DNA from 2 places in the Lysinibacillus sp. NPDC093688 genome. Region 2 is predicted to be linked to the other one. Evidence: riboswitches for the same ligand, from Rfam matches in the RefSeq annotation. Region 2 holds a riboswitch; the other holds the start of a gene.
The links. Region 2 has a riboswitch for lysine ahead of ACQKN2_RS07720 (aspartate kinase). Riboswitches for the same ligand answer to the same signal wherever they lie in the genome.

Region 1 (10,423 bases), on a different contig from region 2:
AATAGCTCCATTCCTCTAATATGAGGGTAGATGGAGGAGTTCGATATGAATTTACATGAAGTACAACGATTTTTAGAACTTTATCAAGTAGAACAAAACGAGTCGAAAACATGGCTAGAAAATAAATTACAGCATATTAAAACTGCTGGAGAATATATACCGACAACGGAAGAATTAATTTTTGGTGCACGAGTGGCCTGGCGTAATAGTAATAAGTGTATTGGTCGTTTGTTTTGGCAATCGCTGCATGTTGTAGATGCCCGTGATCTTTCAAATGAAGAGGATATCTTCAACGCTTTGCTTAAACATATTCAATATGCAACAAATGATGGGAAAATTCGTCCAACAATAACGGTTTTTGCACCAGGGAGAGTTCGCATATGGAATCATCAGCTAATCCGCTATGCTGGCTATGAAACGGAATCTGGAATTGTTGGTGATCCGCATTCCGTAGAGTTTACAAAAGTATGTGAATCACTTGGCTGGCAAGGTGAGAGAACAGCATTTGATGTGCTTCCTCTTGTTGTACAGGTGGATGGTAGAGAGCCACAAGTGTTTAAAATCCCTGACGAATATGTATTAGAAGTACCGATTCGTCATCCAGAATCTTCTCAAGTCGAGAAGTTAGGATTAAAATGGTATGCAGTGCCGATTATTTCGAGCATGCGCTTCCAACTGGCAGGCATCGACTTTGAGGCAGCTCCATTCAATGGTTGGTATATGGGTACAGAAATCGGGGCACGTAATTTAGCAGATCATGAGCGTTATAATATGCTGCCCGCTATAGCAGAAATTTTCAACCTTGATACAAGCAAACAGGCTTCTCTATGGCGTGATCGAGCATTAGTTGAGCTGAATATGGCCGTTCTACATTCCTTTAAAGAAGATGGTGTGAGCATTGTAGATCATCATACAGCTGCACAGCAATTTAAATTGTTTGAGGAAACAGAAGCAGCAGCAAATCGTGAGGTCACAGGCAATTGGACATGGTTGATTCCACCGCTTTCACCAGCTACAACTCATATTTACCATAAGCCTTATGTTAATGTTTACAATACACCGAACTATTTTTATCAGAAACCATTCTACTAATAGAGAAAGGCAGCTCATTTTAACTTATTTTAGCGGGTGTCCAAACACTCGCTGAAATAAGATTATGAGCTGCCTTTTTAATTCACATATTCGTTTTTAGAAGCCCTAAATGAACATAAGAAGAGTATCAATACTACGACAACAAATAACCAACCAGTGGTACTCCAATCACCGAATAAATCATGTAAATAACCAAATAAGATTGGACCAATTGCGGCTAATAAATAGCCTAGTGATTGTGCAAACCCTGATAAATCAGCTGCCTCAAAAGCGGTACGGGTACGTAATGTAAAGAACATCATCGCTAATGAGAATGAGGCTCCACCGGCTAAGCCTAGTAGCACCATCCACAGTATAGCGAGGCTTGTCCATTCCATTACTAGTCCGATAAAGCCAATTAAGTAAAATGCCGTAAACATTAATACGAGAGGTCGTTGAGATGTCATTTTACTAGCGATAATAGGCACAGCTAAAGCCATTGGGACTTGTGAAAATTGCATGATGGAAAACATCCATCCTGCACGATCTGCAGCTAATCCTTGTGCTATATATATTTCTGGAATCCAAGCCGCGGTTGTATAGAATAATAATGACTGAAATCCCATAGCTCCCGCTACTGCCCAAGTAACAGGTGATTTCCATAAAGGTGTACGTTCTTTCGTAGTTCTAACATTAGGCTCAGGCTTATTAAATTTCAACTGTGGAATCCAAATTAAAATGGTTAACGCCACAAGAACAAGAGCGACTGCCAGTGCACCTTGCCAGCCAATTGATGAATGAGCAACAGGATAGCTAATGCCAGCACCGAGACCAGCTGTCAAATTCATCGACATTGTGAAAAAGGCCATAAGTAAACCTACGTGATAGGGAAACTTCAATTTAAGTAATCCTGGAATAAGTACGTTACCGAATGAAATGGCTATACCAATTAGTGCAGTACCAAATACGAGCAAACTAGTTGTGCCGAGGGAGCGTAGTACAATCCCTAGCCCTAAAAGAATAGTTGATAAAAATAATGTTAATTCTAGCCCGAATTTACGTGCGACAATTGGTGCGAAAGGTGAGATGATTGCAAATGCTAGCAATGGGATTGTTGTTAGAAAGCCTGCTAGTACATAGGATATGCCGAGGTCTTCACGGATAAAGGAAATAATAGGTCCAACAACTGTTAGCGGCATCCGTAATGTCGAGGCAATACAAATTACGCCGATAACTAGTAATAAGGTTGTACCTTTCCAGTTAATTTTCCTGCTAGGATAAGTATCGGTATGTTCATGAGTAGTCAAATAAATCCCCCCTGTTAGAACAATTATGATTGAACCACTATACCACTTTATCACAATAATAAAAATAGTGGAAAATTCACAAAATATAGAATATTTCTTGAGTTATTGAAATGTCATAGGTCGTATGTTAAAATAAAACACATCATAAATTTAATAATATGCCTCATGTTTATATTGAGGTAGAGGTCGCGGTATTTAAGAGTATGCTAATGGAAATGACAAGCATTTGAGATATTAGTTGAAAGGAAATACTGCCGAAGTGTGAGGGGACTTGAAAACCTCATGCTGGGGCTGTCTCCGAAAGGAACAGAACTGTCACGTTTGAACAACGTGTTGAGCTATCATTTTGAAAGAACAGAGGATTTATTTAGCCATCACTGCCGTTCATGTGATGGCATTTTTTTGCCTCTTAAAGGAAGGATGCTATATTGTGAGTGAGATAAAAGTCAATCAGCTTGGCCATAAAGCGCCAAAGCTGAAAAAAGAATTAAAAAGCCGTCATATTACAATGATTTCATTAGGCGGTACAATCGGTACAGGATTGTTTTTAGCTAGTGGTGGTGCCATTGCACAAGCAGGCCCTGGTGGTGCACTTCTTGCTTATGCATTAATCGGTATCATGGTGTATTTTTTAATGACGAGCTTAGGCGAAATGGCAGCCTATATGCCATCATCGGGTTCGTTTAGTACGTATGCTACAAAATTTGTGGATCCAGCTCTAGGCTTTGCACTTGGTTGGAACTATTGGTACAACTGGGCAATTACAATTGCGGCAGAAATTTCTGCTGTATCATTAATTATGAAATATTGGTTCCCAGATAGCTCATCAGCACTTTGGACTGTTTTATTTATTGCTGTCGTTTTATCGTTCAATCTATTATCGGTAAAAAGCTATGGTGAAAGTGAATATTGGTTTGCCATGATAAAGGTTGTAACTGTAATCATTTTTATTATCATCAGTTTCTTAATGATTTTTGGTATTTTAGGAGGAAACGCTCCGGTAGGCTTTACGAATTTCTTTATCAGTGATGGACCATTCCATGGTGGATTCCTTGCTACATTTGGTATTTTCTTAGCTGCGGGATTCTCGTTCCAAGGGACAGAGCTACTTGGAATAACAGCAGGTGAAACAGATGATCCTGGTAAAAATATTCCGAAAGCTGTTAAGTCTGTTTTCTGGCGAATTCTTTTATTCTATATTTTAGCGATTGGTGCAATTGGGCTGCTGATTCCATTTACAGACGCACGTTTGCTATCTGAAGATATCGCTGTTTCACCATTTACACTGGTGTTCGACCGTTTAGGAATTGCCTTTGCTGCATCATTGATGAATGCTATCATTCTAACGGCAATGCTGTCAGCGGGGAATTCAGGGCTGTACGCATCTTCTCGTATGCTTTGGCAATTAGCGATAGATGGACATGCACCGAAATTTTTCGCTAAACTAAGCCGTCGAGGTATTCCGATTTACGCATTAATGGCGACTTTAGCTGTAGGCTCCCTAGCATTTTTAGCTTCATTCTTTGGTGATGGTGTGGTCTACATGTGGCTTCTAAATGCCTCTGGGATGTCTGGCTTTATTGCCTGGCTAGGAATTGCATTTAGCCATTACCGTTTCCGTCGAGCGTTCGAGGTACAGGGCTTAGATCCGAAATTGTTGCCGTATAGAGCAAGGCTATTCCCATTCGGCCCGCTATTTGCCTTTACGGTTTGTATGATTGTTGTTATTGGACAAAACTACAATGCCTTTACGGGGGATACAGTAGATTGGTACGGAGTCCTTGTCTCGTATATCGGTATTCCACTGTTCTTGCTGTTATGGCTTGGCTATAAAATCAAGCATAAAACAAAGATGCTTCCACTCGAGCAATGTGATTTAAAAGTCGATAATGAATAATAAAACTGTCCTGTGAGTCATAAAAAATGACTTGCAGGGCAGTTTTTTTAGTTGAAAAATGAATTTGTAACACCAAACTTACAATCTTGTCAGAGAAAATACTGCCAGTGAACATCTTTTAAGCTCCAAAACCCCGTATCCCCATAATAGCAATCACTGATCCGTAGATTACAAGAATGAGCAAAATGATGAGCAAACCTAAATATGTGTAATACCTGCTTGTTTTGATCTAATTCCGGATATCCCCAAATAAATACTCACTATCCAGAGTAGAGCACCCGAATAAAAGTAAATCCTGAAAATGCCATTTTCACGGTTCTTTCTAAATTAATTTTAAGTTATTAAGAAGAATATATCAGTCCATCCCTTAATGTTACAAATTTGGTTTTTTGGGTCTTCAGATAAGACTACTGGAAAAAAAGGGACTTAGTTTTTGCAAATCGATCCTCACTTTTGGTGCACAATCTTAATATGGTAAACTGTTATAGAAATGAATAATCACCAAATTTTGGGGATGACATTTGTCGAATCGTATACCATGTATATAAGTTGATTGGAGTGGAGGCAGGGCGACTCCTTGGGGATCAGCAATAGAGGAACGAAGGCTAAAAGCATCACATCCTGTGATAACGCCTTCGTGACCAACATCGGTGCTGCTGCCGCTACGTTTGCACTACGCTTTCGCGCAGAAAACATCTGTTGGCCCGAGACCCTGGAGCGAGCCCAGCGAGTGAAGCGGGAGGGGAACGAAGGCTAAAAGCATCACGTCCTGTGATAAAGCCTTCGTGACCAACATCCTGTTGCCCCGACGCCCCCAGGAAAGCGCCCAGCCGGAACGGAAATCAACCCTCGTTGTGGTAATGATCCATATAAATGGAAAGTCATATATAGACACTTTATGTTGGAAAGAGGTGCATGAACATGCAAAAGCATATTTTACTAGTAGAAGATGACGAAGCCATTCGTGAAATGGTGGAAAGCTATTTAACAATGGAGGGGTTCCTTGTCACCACTGCAGTAAATGGAGAAGAAGCCTTACACTATTGTTTAAACAATCCTTTTGATTTAGTGATCTTGGATATTATGATACCGAAGCTGAATGGATTAGAAGTTTTAAAGATTATACGAGAGCAAGTATCGCTTCCAATTATCATTATGTCAGCCAAGGATAGTGATGTTGATAAAGCGTTAGGTTTAGGATTAGGGGCAGATGATTATATTGCCAAGCCGTTTTCGATGCTGGAATTTTCGGCACGTGTTAAAGCCGCGATTAGAAGAGCTACAAAATACTCCAGTCAAGTAGAGGATAAGAAAGATCTAGTAGAGATAGACAACTTATCGATAGACCTTGTTAATTTTTCAGTTGATAAGAATGGACAAAATGTAAAGCTCACGTCAAAGGAATTTGCCATTTTAACGTTATTCGTGACAAATCGTAATCGCGTTTTTACAAAGCAGCAAATTTATCAATTGATTTGGAATGATGCTTACTATGGGGATGAAAATATTATTAATGTACATATAAGAAGATTACGTGAAAAAATTGAAGACGATCCGTCCAATCCTAAGTATATTAAAACACTTTGGGGAATTGGCTATAAATTTGAAGGGTAAACTCCATGATTATATTTCTATTACTGATTATTGTATTACTCGTAGGAATTATTATTTTTCAGGTGAGAGCAAAAAAACAACAAGACACTACTATTCAATACATGCATCAAAAACTGCAAGCAATCATTGATGAACAATCGAGCGAAAAGATTTTAGTATCGACAGCTAATCAAGAATTACAGCAGTTACTAATCGCGATGAATGCATTGTTAGACCACAATCAAAAAGTGCAAGCAACACATCGGAAAATGGAAGGCTCCATGAAAAAGATGTTGGCCAATATTTCACATGATCTTAAAACACCTTTAACGGTTGTGCTAGGTTATACGGAAATGCTGCAGCTTAAACAATCACTTAGTGACGAGGAGCGGCAACGGTTACTCACTGGCGTTCATTCGAAAACATTGGAAGTATTAAAAATAATCCATACATTTTTTGATCTGGCAAAATTGGAAGCTGGAGATACAGATTATCCAATGACGAAAATTAATGTAAGTGAAATTTGCCGGAAAAACATTTTATCATTTTACGATATGATCACGTCGATGGGATTAGAGATTGATATAGCAATACCAGAGATGTCCATGTATGCACTCGGCAATGAAGAAGCGTTAGATAGGGTTCTGAATAATTTATTGTCAAATGCAATTGCCTATGGGGCGGCAGGAAACATCATTGGGCTTACAGTAAGAAATGATGATGCTAATATTTTTATCGATGTATGGGATCGTGGTAAAGGGATTGACGAATATCATATTGATAATGTTTTTGAAAGAATGTATACGCTTGAGGATTCTAGAAATAAATCCTTCCAAGGTAGTGGTCTTGGCTTAACGATTACAAAGCGTCTTGTAGAATTAATGGAGGGCTCCATCCAACTTTCCAGTATCCAATATGAGAAGACTATTTTTACAGTTTCTTTAAAACGAATGACATACTGAGCAGTCATGCTTGTAGAGCATTTGAATGGCTTTACAAGCTTTTCTTATGCACTTAAGAAATTTGTAAGAATCAAGTAATAAATTAGAGAGTTTCATTTTTTATAATAAGGATAGCTAAATTTAAGGGAGAGATCTACATGACATATATTGTGAAAACAAATCAGCTTACGAAAGTATATGAGGGGAAAGAAGTCGTTTCTGCTGTTACTATGCATGTGAAAAAAGGAGAGATCTACGGTTTTTTAGGTCCTAATGGTGCCGGTAAAACGACAGTCATGAAAATGCTAACAAACCTTACGAAGCCAACGAGTGGAGATATTGAAATCTTTGGTGAGAAATTAAATGATCGCTCATACGAAGTGCTGAAAAGGATGGGGACAATTATTGAATATCCGATTTTTTATGAAGATTTAACAGCACTGGAAACTTTAGAATTACATTGCGAATATATGGGCTATTATGACAAGAAAGAGATTACGCATGTTCTAGATTTAGTAAAACTAACAAATACGGAGAATAAGCGTGTTAAAGACTTTTCTCTTGGGATGAAACAACGATTGGGTATTGCACGTGCAATTATTACGAAGCCGGAATTACTTATTTTAGACGAACCTATTAATGGTTTAGATCCGGTTGGCATTAAAGAACTACGAGAGCTATTCAAGATGCTTTGTAAAGAGTATGGAATTACAATTATAATCTCTAGCCACATTTTGGGTGAAATTGAACAATTGGCAGATACAGTCGGAGTTATTAAGGGTGGAAGGTTAATTAAGGAAGTATCAATGGACGCTGTCAATCGCAGTCAAGCAGATCATATTGAAATGATTGTTAGTGATGGGAAAAAGGCTGCCTTTATTTTAGAAAGTAAATTAAATATTACTAATTTCAAACTAATGGATGACAATTGTATTCGAATTTATGAATCGACAGCTTCACAAAAGGTGCTAACTAAAACATTAATTGAGCATGATATTGAAATTGAGGGCATTAGCAAAAAAACAAGCTCATTAGAGGATTATTTCTTGAAGCTAATCAATGGAGGTGTCGCTAGTGCTTAATTTAATGCGGCTAGAAATGAAAAAATATCATATTGGTTTATATATAAAACGAGCTGTTTTCGCAAATTTTGTGATATTAGCTATTATATTTATGCTTTTATTTATCACTAAAATAGAAGGGGATCAAGATTTTAGAACTTATCAGAGGGCATTTGGCCTTATAGATTCAGGTGTAAGAGCAGTATTTATTATTTTTGCTAGTGTGTTAATCGCCAAGTTTATTATCGGAGAATTTAAATATAAAACGATCACTGTAGCATTTATGTACCCGATCAATAGAAAAAAACTAATTGCTTCAAAGCTAGCCATTGTTTTTCTTTTTACCTTTAGTGCAATTATTTTATCGACTATTTTTGTCACAGCGATTTTTTGTGCTGTTAGCGAGGTTTTCCAATTGCTTCCGGATACAGTAACGCTCTCATTCATAATACAACGAATTCCCGTTGTGATTATGAATGCAATTTCAGCATCATGCATCGCATTAATACCGTTGTATTTTGGTATGAGAAAATACTCCATTCCGGCAACGATTGTATCATCGATATTAATTGTATCGGTCGTATCATCAAATTCGGGTAATTTCACCTTGTATGATATTATTTTCATACCTATCACTTTAGCTATTATCGGTATAAGCGTGGCCTACTTATCATTTCGAAACATTGAGCAGATAGATATTTAGGGATAAGAAAATAGCGCTTTAAAACTTAGGCTGTTTTCGTAAACTTTGTTGTTTTGGTTAAATAGTGTTATTCAACAATCGGGCCAGATTGTTGAGGTGCTATATGTAAAGTGAACTTACCAAAAATTATTCTTATGGAGGTTGTAGAATGAGAAATGGTGTTATCTTAATGACCATAATTTCGGGGCTACTTTTCTGTTTTATAATGATTGCAGTTTCGCTAACTCCCCTTCCGGATCCTGGTGGATTCAATTCTTTAGGTATGTGGCTGAATATTATAATGTTTCTTGTCTTTTATATTCTGTCTTTAATTTTGTATTGGGTAGGAGTTAAAGGAATGAAATATGTTATGGCAGTTTTTTGCGGAGTAGGGTTACTTATATCACTTTCAATAATTGTACTGGCATTTGTAATGGGAACGGTTACTTATAATGTTTCTGATTTTCTATATGTGATCGTTCTTTGCGTTATGTCACTAATTGCCAATATCGTTTGGTATATTGTTGCATTTAAAAAGTAGCAGATTTATAACGTTCTGTTTTATAAGGATGCAATGTATTAAACAATCGGGCGCGATTGTTGTATAGCCCAACTTTTCTTTATAGCAACAATCTTTGAGAAAACAGCCAAAACTTAAATGCCAGACACAAAACCAAAGTTAAAGGTTTTGTGTCTGGCATTTTTTTTAACCAAATATTGTTTGCCATAATAAATAAAGATTTAAAGCAACGACAATGACCACGACAATCCATCCTAATATAGTTGTAATACGACGATTGACTAGGCTTCCCATGACATCACGCTTACTTGTAAACATTACAAGTGGTACAAGAGCAAATGCGATACCAAAGGATAAAATAACCTGACTTAGGACAAGCGCATAAGTCGCATTCACACCAGATGCAATGATAACCAAAGGTGGTAACATTGTAATAGCTCGACGTAAATAAAGCGGTATTTTCTTTCTAATAAAGCCCTGCATCACAACGTCACCTGCAAGTGTACCAACTGAAGAACTAGCAAGACCTGCAATGAGAAGGCCAAGACCAAAGGATACAGCCGCCATCGGACCAAGCGCCTCTTTTAATCCGTTATAAGCGATATCTAAATCTTCAACTACTACGCCTTGTGTATGGAATACTGCCGCAGCAATAACAAGCATACTCATATTGATGGCACCAGCAATAATCATCGCGATGATGATATCAATAAACTCAAAACGGAAAATCCGTTTCTTTTCTTCATCATTTCGGCCAACGATACGATTTTGGGTTAATGAAGAATGCAAGTAAATAGCATGTGGCATGACAGTTGCCCCTAAAATACCTGTTGCAAGTAAAATAGAATCTACACCCTCAAAGCGCGGTGAAAACATGCCCATTGTTACTTCGCCCCAATTTGGTTGTGCTAAAAATGTTTGGAATGCAAATGCTAATACGACAATAAGCACCATGCCAGAAATACCTGCTTCAAACGCTCTAAAGCCTCTGCGCTGTAATTCTAAAATAGCAAATGAACCGACCGCTGTTATCAGCGCTGCAGGCAGCATTGGAATATTGAACAACAAGTACAGCCCTAATGCCGCACCAATAAATTCTGCAAGATCTGTTGCAATAATGACCAATTCAGCTTGAATCCATAAAAAGATAGAAGTCTTTTTAGAAAAATGTTCACGTGCTACTTCGGGTAAATTTTTGCCAGTTGCAATGCCAAGCTTTGCAGACAAAGATTGAATTAATACGGCCATTAAATTGGAAAAGGCGATTACCCAAAGTAATAAATAGCCATATTGTGAACCTGCTGTAATATTCGTTGCGAAGTTGCCTGGATCAATATAGGCAACCGCAGCG
Region 2 (13,214 bases):
ACTTGGATATACCGTGTTATTTATTTGGCTAATTATTGCGATTGCCCATCTGAAATCGCGTAAAAAACAGCCGAAAAAAACAAGTACCTATGCGGTAAAATGGTTTCCTTACACAACTTGGATAGCTATTATTGCGTTAAGTGCAATTCTAATTGGTATTATTTTCACAACGTCTATTATCGTAACAGGTATTACATTAGCTATTTATCTCTTTATTACGTTAGCCTATGTCTTTAAAGGTCGTTTTCAAGAAAATTAGGCTACACAAAAAATGAACTTAATGCCTTATTCGACCTAAATTTTCATAAATTATGCATACTAGGCAGATTGTTCGCTCAAGAGAATTTATCCATGCTATACTACAAACATAGTAAGTTTAAGGAGGATTTCAAATGGCAATTGTACATGCAACAGATGCAACTTTCCAAGACGATATTAAAGAAGGTTTAGTACTAGTAGACTTTTGGGCTGCTTGGTGCGGACCTTGTAAAATGATTGGACCAGTTCTTGAAGAAATGGATGCTGCAGGTAGTGCGGCTAAAATTGTAAAAGTAGATGTAGATAACAACCAAGGTACTGCAGCGCAATACCAAATTATGTCTATCCCATCATTGCTATTATTCAAAGACGGTGAATTAGTAGATAAAACAGTTGGTTTCCAACCAAAAGAAGCGTTAGAAGCGTTTATCGCAAAACATGCTTAATTTGTAAGAAAAGAAGAGTCGAGCCATCAATAGATGTGCTCGGCTTTTTTTCGTTATATAATAAAGAGATAAGTATCATAATGCATGTAGAGAACGAACGTTAGTTTGAACAAAAAAGGGGGGCAGGTAGGCAATGAATGATTTAATTAAACGAAAGCTTGAAATTTTACCAGATCAGCCTGGCTGCTATTTGATGAAAGATCGACAAGGAACCATTATTTATGTCGGGAAAGCAAAAGTGCTGAAAAATCGAGTACGCTCGTATTTTACTGGTACGCATGAAGGAAAAACACAGAGACTTGTAAGCGAAATAGAAGATTTTGAGTACATTGTGACATCCTCCAATATTGAAGCATTAATTTTAGAGCTTAATCTTATAAAACTACATGACCCGAAATACAATATTATGCTGACGGATGATAAAACGTATCCGTATTTAAAAATTACAAATGAAAAACACCCACGACTTATTACAACACGAAAAGTGAAAAAGGATAAGGCAAAATATTTTGGTCCATATCCAAATGCGTATGCAGCAAGTGAGACGAAAAAGCTGCTAGATCGTTTATATCCTCTTCGAAAATGTGTACAACTTCCTTCAAAGGTTTGTTTGTATTATCACATGGGACAATGTCTAGCTCCTTGTGTAAAAGAGATTGATGTTGTCACTTACAACGAGATGATTGAGGATATGACAAAATTTTTAAATGGTGGGGTTGAGGAAGTCAAAAAGGAGCTAGAGGTAAAAATGCTAGCGGCCGCAGAAAGTTTAGAGTTTGAGCGTGCAAAGGAATTTCGCGATCAAATTGCACATATCGATACAGTCATGCAAAAGCAAAAAATCGTATCAAGTGATACAACTAACCGCGATGTATTTGGCTATGCAGTTGAGAAGGGCTGGATGTGTGTGCAAGTTTTCTTTGTCCGTCAAGGTAAGCTCATTGAGCGAGACGTCTCTATTTTCCCGATTTATCAAGAGGCAGAAGAGGAATTTTTAACGTTCGTTGGGCGATTTTACGAAAAGCTAGAGCACATTAAGCCAAAGGAGATTTTTATCCCACAATCCATTGATGCAGATATTTTAACGGAATTATTAGAAGTTAAGGTACTAACACCAAAACGTGGGCAAAAAAAAGAGCTTGTTGAATTAGCGATCAAAAATGCTGAAATAGCTGTAGCAGCGAAATTCCAGCTTATTGAGCGTCAAGAAGAACGCACAATAGGAGCATGTGAGGCGCTCGGTGAAGCTATGGGTATTTCTACGCCTTTGCGGATTGAAGCTTTTGATAATAGTCATATGCATGGAACAGATGCTGTATCTGCAATGGTAGTATTTATCGATGGAAAACCTACAAAGAAGGAGTATCGAAAATACAAAACACGCACTGCTGCCAAGCACGATGATTATGGGGCAATGCAGGAAGTAATCCGTCGTCGTTACACACGAGTATTAAAGGAAGGTCTACCTTTACCAGATTTAGTACTAATTGATGGCGGGAAGGGGCAAATGGAAGTTGCAAGAGAAGTATTAGAGGATGAGCTCGGCCTTGTCATTCCAATTGCCGGATTAGCAAAAGATGAAAAGCATAATACGTCACAGCTTCTATTTGGTGATCCACCTGAAGTAATTGCATTAAAGCGCACAAGTGATGGCTTCTATTTACTGCAACGAATTCAGGACGAAGTACACCGCTTTGCTATTACCTTCTTACGACAGCAGCACGAGAAGCATGCTATACAATCTGTCCTCGATCATATAGAGGGCGTTGGTCCAAAGAGAAAACAGCAATTACTTAAGCATTTTGGCTCTGTCAAAAAAATTCGTGAGGCAAGTGTACAGGCGTTAGAAGAAGCCGGGATGCCTGCTAGTCTAGCTAGCAATATTTATACTTATTTTCAACAGGATACATTGTCAAAGGATTAGACATATGCTAAGGTTGTATATAATATTGCTCTTCAATATAGCAATGTTATATACGGTTCATTAGCTTATTATAAGTTGATTGCGATGAGCCATAACTAGAAATTTTTCCGCTAAGGTTCAATTAAATACATTCACTATTTAGTGATGATAGAGGTGCAAGGTTCAAGAGTAATACATTCGAGGATGAACAAGTCCGGCGAAAATGTATGAAAGGGGAGCTTGCCGAAGTGAAGCATCGTTGTTTCCGATGCTGCACTGGTTTTACATTTAAGAGATGTAAGACTGTCGATTCTATACGTTTCGGAGAGCTATCACACATGCGCAAGTTACTTTTATTGTACATGTTATAGGCAGCTTTCACGTTACGTGAGAGCTGCCTTTTTAGCTTTCTTTCAAGGCAATTACTACTATGTAAGAGGTGATGCCAACCGTATTAGTTCAAGCCCTATAACTTAAGGTCACTTTGAAATTGCAACGTTATTTTTGTATGAGGCCCAAAAGTATAGCTACTTTATAATCAGCAAAATGATTAAATACGAAGGAGAATGATAAGGATGGCGAGAATTGTGATGAAATTTGGTGGTGCTACATTAACATCAACAGAGCACATTCAAGATGTTGCGAAAAAGGTGATTGCAGAAAAGGAAAAAGGTTTTGAGATTGTCGTTGTCACTACGGCAATGAGGGGGATGGCTAAAGAATTAGCAAAGATGGCTCGTGATCTATCAGACAATGCGTCTAAGCGTGAACTAGACGCACTATTGTCAACAAACTCACAACTAACAAGTGCATTAGTGGCGATTGCATTACAGGAAGAAGGATATGAAGCGGTGTCATTAACAGGCTGGCAGGTAGGTATTCAAACCGATGCCATGTATGGCAATGCACGTATTGATGAGATAGACGCTAGTAGAATAGAAGCACATTTTATGCAGGGGAAAATCGTCATCGTTGCAGGGGAACAGGGTATCGACAATTCACGGAATATTACGACGCTTGGTAAAGGTGGGGCGGAAACGACGGCGATAGCAATTGCTGCAGCATTAGAGGCGGAGCGCGTAGATATTTACACGAATGTGGATGGCGTCTATACAGCTGATCCAAGTCAGATTGCTGGGGCACAAAAGCTAAAAGAAATTTCCTATGATGAAATGCTGGAACTATCAAACTTAGGCTCACAAATTTTACACCCACGGGCTGTAGAAATAGCAAAAAAATTTCAAATCCCAGTTACCATTCGGTCAAGCGAAAAAGATACAGTAGGTACTTTATTGAAGGAGGAAGTTGAAATGGAGAAAAATTTAGTTGTACGTGGTGTTGCCTATGAGTCAGACGTTATTCGCCTAACGGTAGGGTATGATGCTTATTCTAATGCTTCGTTAGCAGATATGTTCGCAATACTTGCAGAAAATCGCATAAACGTCGATATCATCGTACAAGCAATAATTGATGGCTTAAAGCCGACTGTATCATTTACCATTTTAAAAGAGGAGTTCGCCGATGCATTACGTGTCCTAGAAGATAGCAAATTATCACTAGGGTTTAGTTTTGCTGATTTTGAAATCGGTTTAGCGAAAGTCTCCATTATTGGCTCAGGAATGGCATCTAATCCAGGAGTGGCTGCCCGTATGTTTGATCGTCTACGTCGAGAAGGTATCCCCGTGAAAATGGTAAGTACTTCTGAAATAAAAGTGTCTGTCGTTGTGCCTCAGGACGAAATGATTCGTGCAGCGAATGCATTACATGACGAATTTAATTTAGAACAAGCGCTTTACATATAATATTGAAGAGGATGTGTCCGTAAAAGGCACATCTTTTTTGTTTACAGTAATTTATTACTTTTTATCCAATTCTATTGTTATATAATAAAATGTGACATGTTTTACCAAGTGGAAGGTGGGGGTTAAATGGTATTGTTTGGTTTGTTTCAAAAGCCAGTGGATGAAGGCGTTGAGAGAAACAACGATTTAGAAATACAAATATTAAAAAAGCGCATTCTGGAATTGGAACTTGAGCAGGAAAGCATTGATGTGAAAAATGCGATTTTGGACTTTGTACTAGCGCATATGGAGTTAATTAATTTTCAAACGGCTTTAAAGGTTCAACATGTTTCAACGGGTGTAGGGGATCTTTCAGCCATGAGTGAAGAAATGTCGTTAAATACTGAAGAGATGCTTGCGGTTGAGCAAAATGTTAATGCAAACATTCAAGAAATCAAACAGCATTCATTACTCCTTGTAGAGGAAATGGAATCGTCCATTACAAAAGGTGAAATGGTTCAGGAGTTGTTATCTAAAGGAGCTCATTCAACAGAGCAGCTGTATAATGAAATGACTAAAATGGATGATATCGGTAAAAGTGTAACCGGGATTGCTGATCAAACACAACTACTCTCCTTAAATGCCTCTATTGAAGCCGCACGTGCTGGTGAGCATGGCAAAGGATTTAATGTTGTCGCGATGGAGGTAGGGAAGCTAGCCAACAGCTCGAAAGGTTCATTGCAAGAAATGACGAAGATTCGATCAGTCATTGATAAGAAATTACATAATACAATCACAAATATCAAACAAGTCGAACATTATTTAACTGACTTTTTAAGTATCATGAAGAACAATATTGCTAATTTGACTGTAACAAGTAAAAATATTGAAGAAGCAGCACATGGAATTCATCAAATAACAGCCGCATCAGAAGAAAATGTAATAGCTGTAGGTCGTTTAGCGGAAACAACGACGGAATTATCACATACTAGTGACTTCTCGGATATAATACAAAATCAAGTATCTGAAATGTTAAAAGCTATTGCACCTACAATCCGTAAACCCCAAGAGCAAACGGTAGTTAGCCAATTGGCAGCAAGGTTAATGGATCATGCTAGCTTTTTACGAAATGCAATTCAAAAGGCTGGCCATAAAGAAACTATAAAAACGCATCATCAATGTAAGTTTGGGGAATGGTATTATTGCCATTTCGAGGAATATCGGAATTTACCAGAATATCGTCATATAGAACAACCCCATAAATTAGTACATACGGCCGCACAAAAATTAGTGAATGAACTGTCAATCAAAAACTTAGAGGAAATGATACAATACTCACTTAATATTTTAGAAGCGTTTATTTCGTTAATAGATGTACTGTTAAAAGAAAGACATGCCCAACTATAAATAGAAAAAGGATTGTCATCCGTAAATTTGGAATGACAATCCTTTTCGTTTTATTCTGAAGGAACGGTGTTCATGATTCGTTCCTTGACGTCCCACTTTACTGTAAATGTAACGTTCTGTTGCTTTTCGCGTTTTTCATCATAGCATTCTGTTAAATAACCTTTTGCTTGCTGGATTTGTTCAGCTATAAATCCTGCTTCAAGTCTAAAGCTACGAAGACCGATTTGTAATAGATCTGGATCATTTGTCAACTGGAATGTCCGTCCATCCTTCGATTCTTTGACAAGCTCTAAATTACCCCAACAGGCATCTGCGAAAAATGCGATAAGTTCATCTTGACTTTTACATGGGAACTTCCGAGCTAGATCTTTTCCTGCCCAGTAAAGTACATCTCCTTCATGTTTACCGAGAATAGAAGATAAAATATAATCGCGAATTATCTCATAGCCAAATGCTGAGATTGTAGGAGATGAAGTGTTTAACATTAAAATCCTTCTTTCTTAGAATTTTCTTATAATTTGACACTGATAAAGTAAAGGCAGATTTTTCGAGAAAAAACGATGCATCATGTACTAGATTCTTACTTTAATAAGGAAAGTGAAAAACTCTTAGTTGCCTTGACGCTCGTAGCTCTTGAGAGTACAATAAACATGTCATAATATTGTACCATGATGAAATACACAGTCAATGAAGTATCAGTTACAAAATGATGACTTCTTTTGTTGTGATATTTTAAGTACTAAGGGGGGTAACAGTCTTGTCGAAAGATCGAGAGTTTTTATGGCGTCGCTTACATTCTCTACTTGGGATCATTCCAGTAGGTTTGTTTTTAACGATGCACCTGTTAATTAACTTTACAGCAACAGGCGGAGCAGAAAGTTACAACGCAGCTACCGCAAATATGGAAAAGATTCCATTCCTTATCCTAGTTGAATGGATTGTCATCTATATTCCATTAATGTTCCACGCATTCTATGGTGTCTTCATTGCATTCACTGCTACACCAAATACAGGACGTTTCAGCACATACCGTAACTGGATGTACTCATTACAACGTTTCACTGGTGTATTCTTAGTGATTTTCATTGCATGGCATATTTTCCAAACTCGTATTCAAAAAGCGCTTGGTACAGAAGTTGATTACGACATGATGGCAGATATCGTTTCTAATCCATTTATGCTTGGATTCTACATTGTTGGTATTATATCAGCGACTTTCCACTTATCTAACGGTTTATGGGCATTCCTAGTAAGCTGGGGTATTGTACAATCTCCTCAGTCTCAAAAGATTGCTACTTATGTAACAAACATTATTTTCGTAATTCTAAGTGTAGTTGGTGTGGCTGCTATTTTAGCTTTCGTTTAATTTAATAGAAGCTACTATAGAGTACATGCAATCATTGCAATTTTTTAAGAGGAGTGAGAAATAATCATGGCGAAAAGCAAAATAATTGTTGTCGGCGGCGGTCTAGCTGGTCTGATGGCAACGATTAAAGCAGCTGAAGTTGGTACTGAAGTTGATTTATTCTCATTAGTTCCTGTAAAACGCTCACACTCTGTATGTGCGCAGGGCGGAATTAATGGTGCGGTAAATACAAAAGGTGAAGGGGATTCTCCTTGGATCCACTTTGATGATACAGTTTATGGTGGGGACTTCTTAGCGAACCAACCACCTGTTAAGGGTATGTGTGATGCAGCCCCTGGTATTATTCACTTAATGGACCGTATGGGTGTAATGTTCAACCGTACACCAGAAGGTCTTCTTGACTTCCGTCGTTTCGGTGGTACTTTAATGCACCGTACAGCCTTCTCTGGTGCAACAACTGGTCAGCAATTACTATACGCACTAGACGAGCAAGTTCGCTCTCACGAAGTAGCTGGTTTAGTGAACAAATATGAGCACTGGGAATTCCTTGGTGCAGTAGTCGATCCTGACGGCGTTTGTCGTGGTATCGTAGCGCAAGATATGCGTACAGAAGAAATCAAATCATTCCGTGCAGACGCTGTTATTATGGCGACTGGTGGCCCTGGTATTATCTTCGGTAAAACAACAAACTCTGTAATTAATACAGGTTCTGCTGCTTCTATCGTTTACCAACAAGGTGCCTCATACGCGAATGGTGAGTTCATCCAAATTCACCCAACAGCGATTCCTGGAGATGACAAAAACCGTCTAATGTCAGAATCAGCTCGTGGTGAAGGTGGCCGTATTTGGACTTATAAAGACGGTAAACCTTGGTACTTCCTAGAAGAAAAATATCCTGCATATGGTAACTTAGTACCGCGTGATATTGCAACACGTGAAATTTTCGACGTTTGTGTAAACCAAAAACTTGGTATCAACGGCGAAAACATGGTATACCTAGATCTTTCTCATAAAGATCCACATGAATTAGACGTTAAACTAGGTGGTATCATCGAGATCTACGAAAAATTCGTAGGGGATGACCCACGTAAATTACCAATGAAAATCTTCCCAGCAGTTCACTACTCAATGGGTGGATTATGGGTTGACTACAACCAAATGACTGAAATTGCTGGTCTATTTGCAGCAGGTGAATGTGATTATTCTCAACATGGTGCAAACCGTCTTGGTGCGAACTCATTATTATCTGCTATCTATGGCGGTATGGTTGCTGGACCAAACGCAGTAGATTACGTTAAACATCTTAAAAAGCATGCTGAAGATCTTCCACAAGAGATTTTCGATGCTCGCGTTAAAGAAGAACAAGCTAAGTGGGATGCTGTCATGAAAATGGATGGCACAGAAAACGCTTACTTGCTTCATAAAGAGCTTGGTGAAATGATGACAGCTACTATGACAGTAGTACGTTACAACGACCAACTTGAAGATACATTGAACAAACTTGATGAATTCCAAAAACGTTGGGAAAACATTAACATCAACGATACACAAAAATGGAGTAACCAAGGTGCTCACTTTACGCGTCAGTTGAAAAATATGATTTACCTAGCGAAAGTAATGACAAAAGGTGCATTATTACGTAACGAATCTCGTGGTGCACACTATAAACCAGATTTCCCGAACCGTGATGATGAGCAGTTCTTAAAAACTACAATGGCGAAATTTGACCCAACTACTGGTGATCCAATCATCACGTACCAAGAAGTCGACGTTTCATTAATTCCACCACGTAAACGTGATTACTCTGCGAAAGGAGACTAAGAATTATGAATATCGCAGCTAATACTGGAAGAATGGTCAAAGTTGAAATTTTACGTCAAGATACACAAGGTGGCAATGGCTACTGGCAGAAATTCGATATTCCTTACCGCCATGGTATGAACGTCATTTCTGTATTAATGGAAATTCAAAAGAATCCAGTTTTGTCAAATGGTGAAAAAACAACACCAGTTGCATGGGATATGAACTGTCTTGAAGAAGTTTGTGGTGCATGTTCAATGGTTATCAATGGCCGCCCACGTCAATCTTGTTCAACACTTGTTGACCAATTGACTGAGCCAATTAAACTTGAGCCTATGAAAACTTTCCCAGTTATTCGTGACTTACAAGTTGACCGTGAACGTATGTTCAACGCACTTAAAAAAGTTAAAGCATGGGTTCCAATCGATGGTACTTATGATTTAGGTGAAGGTCCACGTATGCCAGAAGGTAAACGTCAATGGGCTTATGAATTATCTAAATGTATGACTTGTGGTGTATGTATGGAAGCATGTCCAAACGTGTCTGAAAAAGCTTCATTCATCGGACCAGCACCATTATCACAAGTACGTCTATTCAACACTCACCCAACTGGTGCAATGATTAAAGACGAACGTTTAAATGCGATCATGGGTGATGGAGGCCTTGCAAACTGCGGTAACTCACAAAACTGTGTAGCTGCTTGTCCAAAAGGTATTCCTTTAACAACATCTATCGCATCATTAAACCGTGCAACTACAGTGCAAATGTTCCGTAACTTCTTCGGTTCTGACCACTACGTTGACTAATAGTACAAGCTTTACCCAAACTCCCTTACACTTAATGTGTGAGGGAGTTTTTTTCTATGTAAAGTTCAACAAATTAAGAGTCATATTTAATAAAGATTAATAAACTAGAAGTAATATGGTACTTCAGGCGTGTTGATTGGGGAAATATAGGTTTATTGATAAAAGGATTTTTTTGCTGATATTTTGCTAATATATGCCCATTTTAACTGATTGTAGCGTAGGGCTACTTGACTCCCGCGGGAAAGCGAGACAGACGAGACCCTGCACGAAGCGTAGCGGAGGAAGTGGCTCGACGCTCGCCCGCAGGAAAGCGAGTAGCCCGTAGCGGAAATCAGAGCCTTTTAATAAATTATGATGGATAAAAATGGTTAGTCAAAACACCTGATCGTACTTTTTAGAATGAGATTAGTTGACCTGAATGAAAAAAGGGAAATTGTAAATAAATTGAGTGAAATATTGAATTTTCTGTGAAAATATATTGTTTTCTTTTATAATGAATATATATTCATTTGTGACTTGCTAATTCCATCTGTTGTTTCGGGAATAAGCGATGAAAATTAGGGGGATGGCTAAGATGAAAGCAAATTATATCGGAGATTTTCAGGAATGGACAAAGGATTTTGCATTTTTTATTGAGGTTCGTGTACGTTTTTCAGAAACAGATATGTACGGTCATATGAACAATACAGTTAGCTTTACATATTTTGAACAGGCACGAATTGATTATTTCCGTCATTTAGGTGTTCTCATGCCATCAGCAATTGATGGAAATGTAGAAGCGATTCCGATAGTAGCTGACTTACAGTGTGATTACGTGAAGCAAGTTTTCTTTGATGATGTGCTAAGAATTTATACGAAGATAGCGACAGTAGGGAACTCATCGATGGATATTCATTACTTAGCGAAAAATCAGCATGAAGAGGTTTGCTTTACGGGTCGTGGGACGGTAGTGCAAATGGACCCTCAAACAGGGAAGAGTGTACCTCTATCTGAAGAAGTAAAAGTTCAGTTAGCAAGTTTGGTGTTCATATAGTATTGGAAACGGATTGTGAAGTGGAGGCTGGGCAACTTCTTGGGGGTTAGCGATAGAGGAACGAAGGGCTAAAACCATCACATCCTGTGATAACGCCTTCGTGACCAACATCGGTGCTGTTGTTGCTGCCGCTTCGCTTTCGCACAGTCCAAAACCTGTTGCTGCCGCTTCGCTTTCGCACAGTCCAAAACCTGTTGCTGTCGCTGCGCTTTCGCACAGTCCAAAACCTGTTGCTGTCGCTTCGCTTTCGCACAGTCCAAAACCTGTTGCTGTCGCTGCGCTTTCGCACAAACAAAACCCTCTGCTGCCGCTACGTTAGCACTACGCTTTCGCGCAAAAGACATCTGTTGGCCGGAGACGCTGGATTGAGCAAATAGGGGAACGAATCAAGTCCTGTAATCACGCCTCATGTTGTTGTTGTCGATACGCTATCGCACACAAAACATCTGCTGCTGTCGATACGCTTTCGCGCAGAAAACATTTGTTGGCGCAAGCAGCATCGGACACACCCAGTCGAAACGAAAATCAACCACGCGTTATGGTGATGAGCCACTTTTACATAAAATGCATTAATTTATGGAAGCAATTTCCGATTTTTTTTAGAAAACACGAGATATTCATGAAAATAGCCGTCACCGCTCCTCATTTCTTAACATAAGTTACAATACGTGCGGGGGAGGAGGGTGTAACTGAATATGACTGGCTCTCATCATCGTTCTCTTTTAACTAACCGAGAACGTGAAATATTTGCGCTTTTATTAGCTGAAAAAACAACGAGGGATATTGCAGAGCAACTTGGTATTAGTGAAAAAACAGTGCGAAATCACATTTCCAATACAATTCAAAAGTTAGGTGTAACGAATCGATCTCAGGCGTTAATTGAGCTGTTACGCTTAGAAGAATTTAAATTAGACTAAATGGACACTTGCTATTTCAGAAAAAAAACGACAAAATAGAACTATTCAACGTATTTTTAGGAGTGAAATAGTTATATGTCGGATGAAGTAACCAAACACTCACCTGAAACCGTTGCAACGGTTGAAAAGGAATTACGCTATATAGCGGCGATTGTGAAGCAAAAAGGAAGAGAGATTGTTTCACAATATGCGATTACGCCGCCACAATTTGTTGCATTACAGTGGTTAGAAGAGCTTGGAGATATTACAATTGGCGACCTGTCAAATCGATTATACTTAGCTTTTAGTACAACAACAGATTTAGTGGACCGAATGGAGAAAAATGAATTAGTTAAGCGAGTGCGTGACGAAAATGATCGTCGTGTCGTTGTTGTTCATCTTCTCGAAAAGGGCGAACGTATTATTCAAGAGGTTATTGAAAAAAGACAGCAATATTTGCAAGAAAAACTTGTTGGTTTTAACGAACAAGAAGTCGCGCAATTATCAAGCTATTTAGAAAAACTACATGTACACATGAAACAGGATTGAGGCGGAAAGTATGAATGCCCCGATAGGCGTTATTGACTCAGGAGTAGGCGGTTTAACCGTAGCAAAAGAAATAATGAAGCTATTACCAAACGAAACAATCTATTATATTGGTGATACAGCAAGATGTCCGTATGGTCCAAGAACTCGACAGGAAGTGCGGAATTTTACTTGGCAAATGGCAAAAGCACTAGAGAAAATGAATATCAAAATGCTCGTCATTGCTTGTAATACAGCGACTGCAGTAGCACTCGAAAGTTTACAAAGAAATATGCCTTTTCCGGTACTAGGCGTTATTAATGCTGGCGCACGTGCAGCTGTAAAGAAAACGAAGCGACATGAAGTCGTTGTGCTTGCAACTGAAGGAACAATTAAAAGTGGGGCGTATGAGGAAGCCTTATTTTCACTGAATACGTCAACTCATATTATTCCACTTGCTTGTCCAACATTCGTACCACTTGTAGAAAGTGGCGAATATAAAGGTGAATTTGCAAATAAATTAATTGCGGAAGGCTTAAAGCCGCTGAAAAATGAACAATTTGATACGGTCATACTAGGATGTACGCATTATCCAATTTTGCAAAAACAAATTGAAGGTGTTGTAGGAGAAGAAGTTTTTGTGCTATCTTCCGCAGAGGAAACAGCAAAGGATGTTCAAGAAATGCTTGCTTATAATGGCACTTTGGCTGACCCAGACGCTGTGCCTGCTCATAAATTTTATGCAACTGGTTCGGTTCCAATTTTCCGTTCGATTGCTGAAAGTTGGCTTGAGCAAGGTACTCTTCATATAAAACGTATGACATTAAAATAAAAAATCAGCTTAGCTATGGGCTAGGCTGATTTTTGACGTTTTTAGCATTGTATAAAGGGACTGAGCACTTTTTTGAAGGTCAAAATTATGTTAAGATGAGTGCGCGAAAGTTTTTAGGAGGAACGAAAAATATGACAAGATTTGATGGAAGAAATGTAGAT

Region 1: it holds a riboswitch for lysine, as region 2 does, so the genes downstream of both, ACQKN2_RS11905 (amino acid permease) here and ACQKN2_RS07720 (aspartate kinase) in region 2, are expected to answer to the same signal.

The regions. Positions count from the first base shown of each region.
Region 1 covers NZ_JBNNUX010000012.1:108,114-118,536, reverse strand. Annotated here, with positions in the region: gene ACQKN2_RS11915 (nitric oxide synthase oxygenase) at 46-1,092, shown strand; gene ACQKN2_RS11910 (CynX/NimT family MFS transporter) at 1,170-2,378, opposite strand; lysine riboswitch at 2,551-2,727, shown strand; gene ACQKN2_RS11905 (amino acid permease) at 2,809-4,275, shown strand; gene ACQKN2_RS11900 (response regulator transcription factor) at 5,197-5,889, shown strand; gene ACQKN2_RS11895 (sensor histidine kinase) at 5,895-6,830, shown strand; gene ACQKN2_RS11890 (ABC transporter ATP-binding protein) at 6,968-7,891, shown strand; gene ACQKN2_RS11885 (ABC transporter permease) at 7,884-8,573, shown strand; gene ACQKN2_RS11880 (DUF5391 family protein) at 8,722-9,093, shown strand; gene ACQKN2_RS11875 (Nramp family divalent metal transporter) at 9,259-10,423, opposite strand, start outside.
Region 2 covers NZ_JBNNUX010000006.1:154,102-167,315, reverse strand. Annotated here, with positions in the region: gene ACQKN2_RS07735 (amino acid permease) at 1-259, shown strand, start outside; gene trxA (thioredoxin) at 393-704, shown strand; gene uvrC (excinuclease ABC subunit UvrC) at 838-2,628, shown strand; lysine riboswitch at 2,769-2,947, shown strand; gene ACQKN2_RS07720 (aspartate kinase) at 3,183-4,409, shown strand; gene ACQKN2_RS07715 (methyl-accepting chemotaxis protein) at 4,536-5,795, shown strand; gene ACQKN2_RS07710 (YslB family protein) at 5,846-6,280, opposite strand; gene ACQKN2_RS07705 (succinate dehydrogenase cytochrome b558 subunit) at 6,553-7,161, shown strand; gene sdhA (succinate dehydrogenase flavoprotein subunit) at 7,228-8,982, shown strand; gene sdhB (succinate dehydrogenase iron-sulfur subunit) at 8,988-9,767, shown strand; gene ACQKN2_RS07690 (acyl-CoA thioesterase) at 10,342-10,800, shown strand; gene ACQKN2_RS07685 (hypothetical protein) at 10,777-11,091, opposite strand; gene ACQKN2_RS07680 (helix-turn-helix domain-containing protein) at 11,496-11,717, shown strand; gene ACQKN2_RS07675 (MarR family winged helix-turn-helix transcriptional regulator) at 11,793-12,245, shown strand; gene racE (glutamate racemase) at 12,256-13,053, shown strand; gene rph (ribonuclease PH) at 13,185-13,214, shown strand, end outside.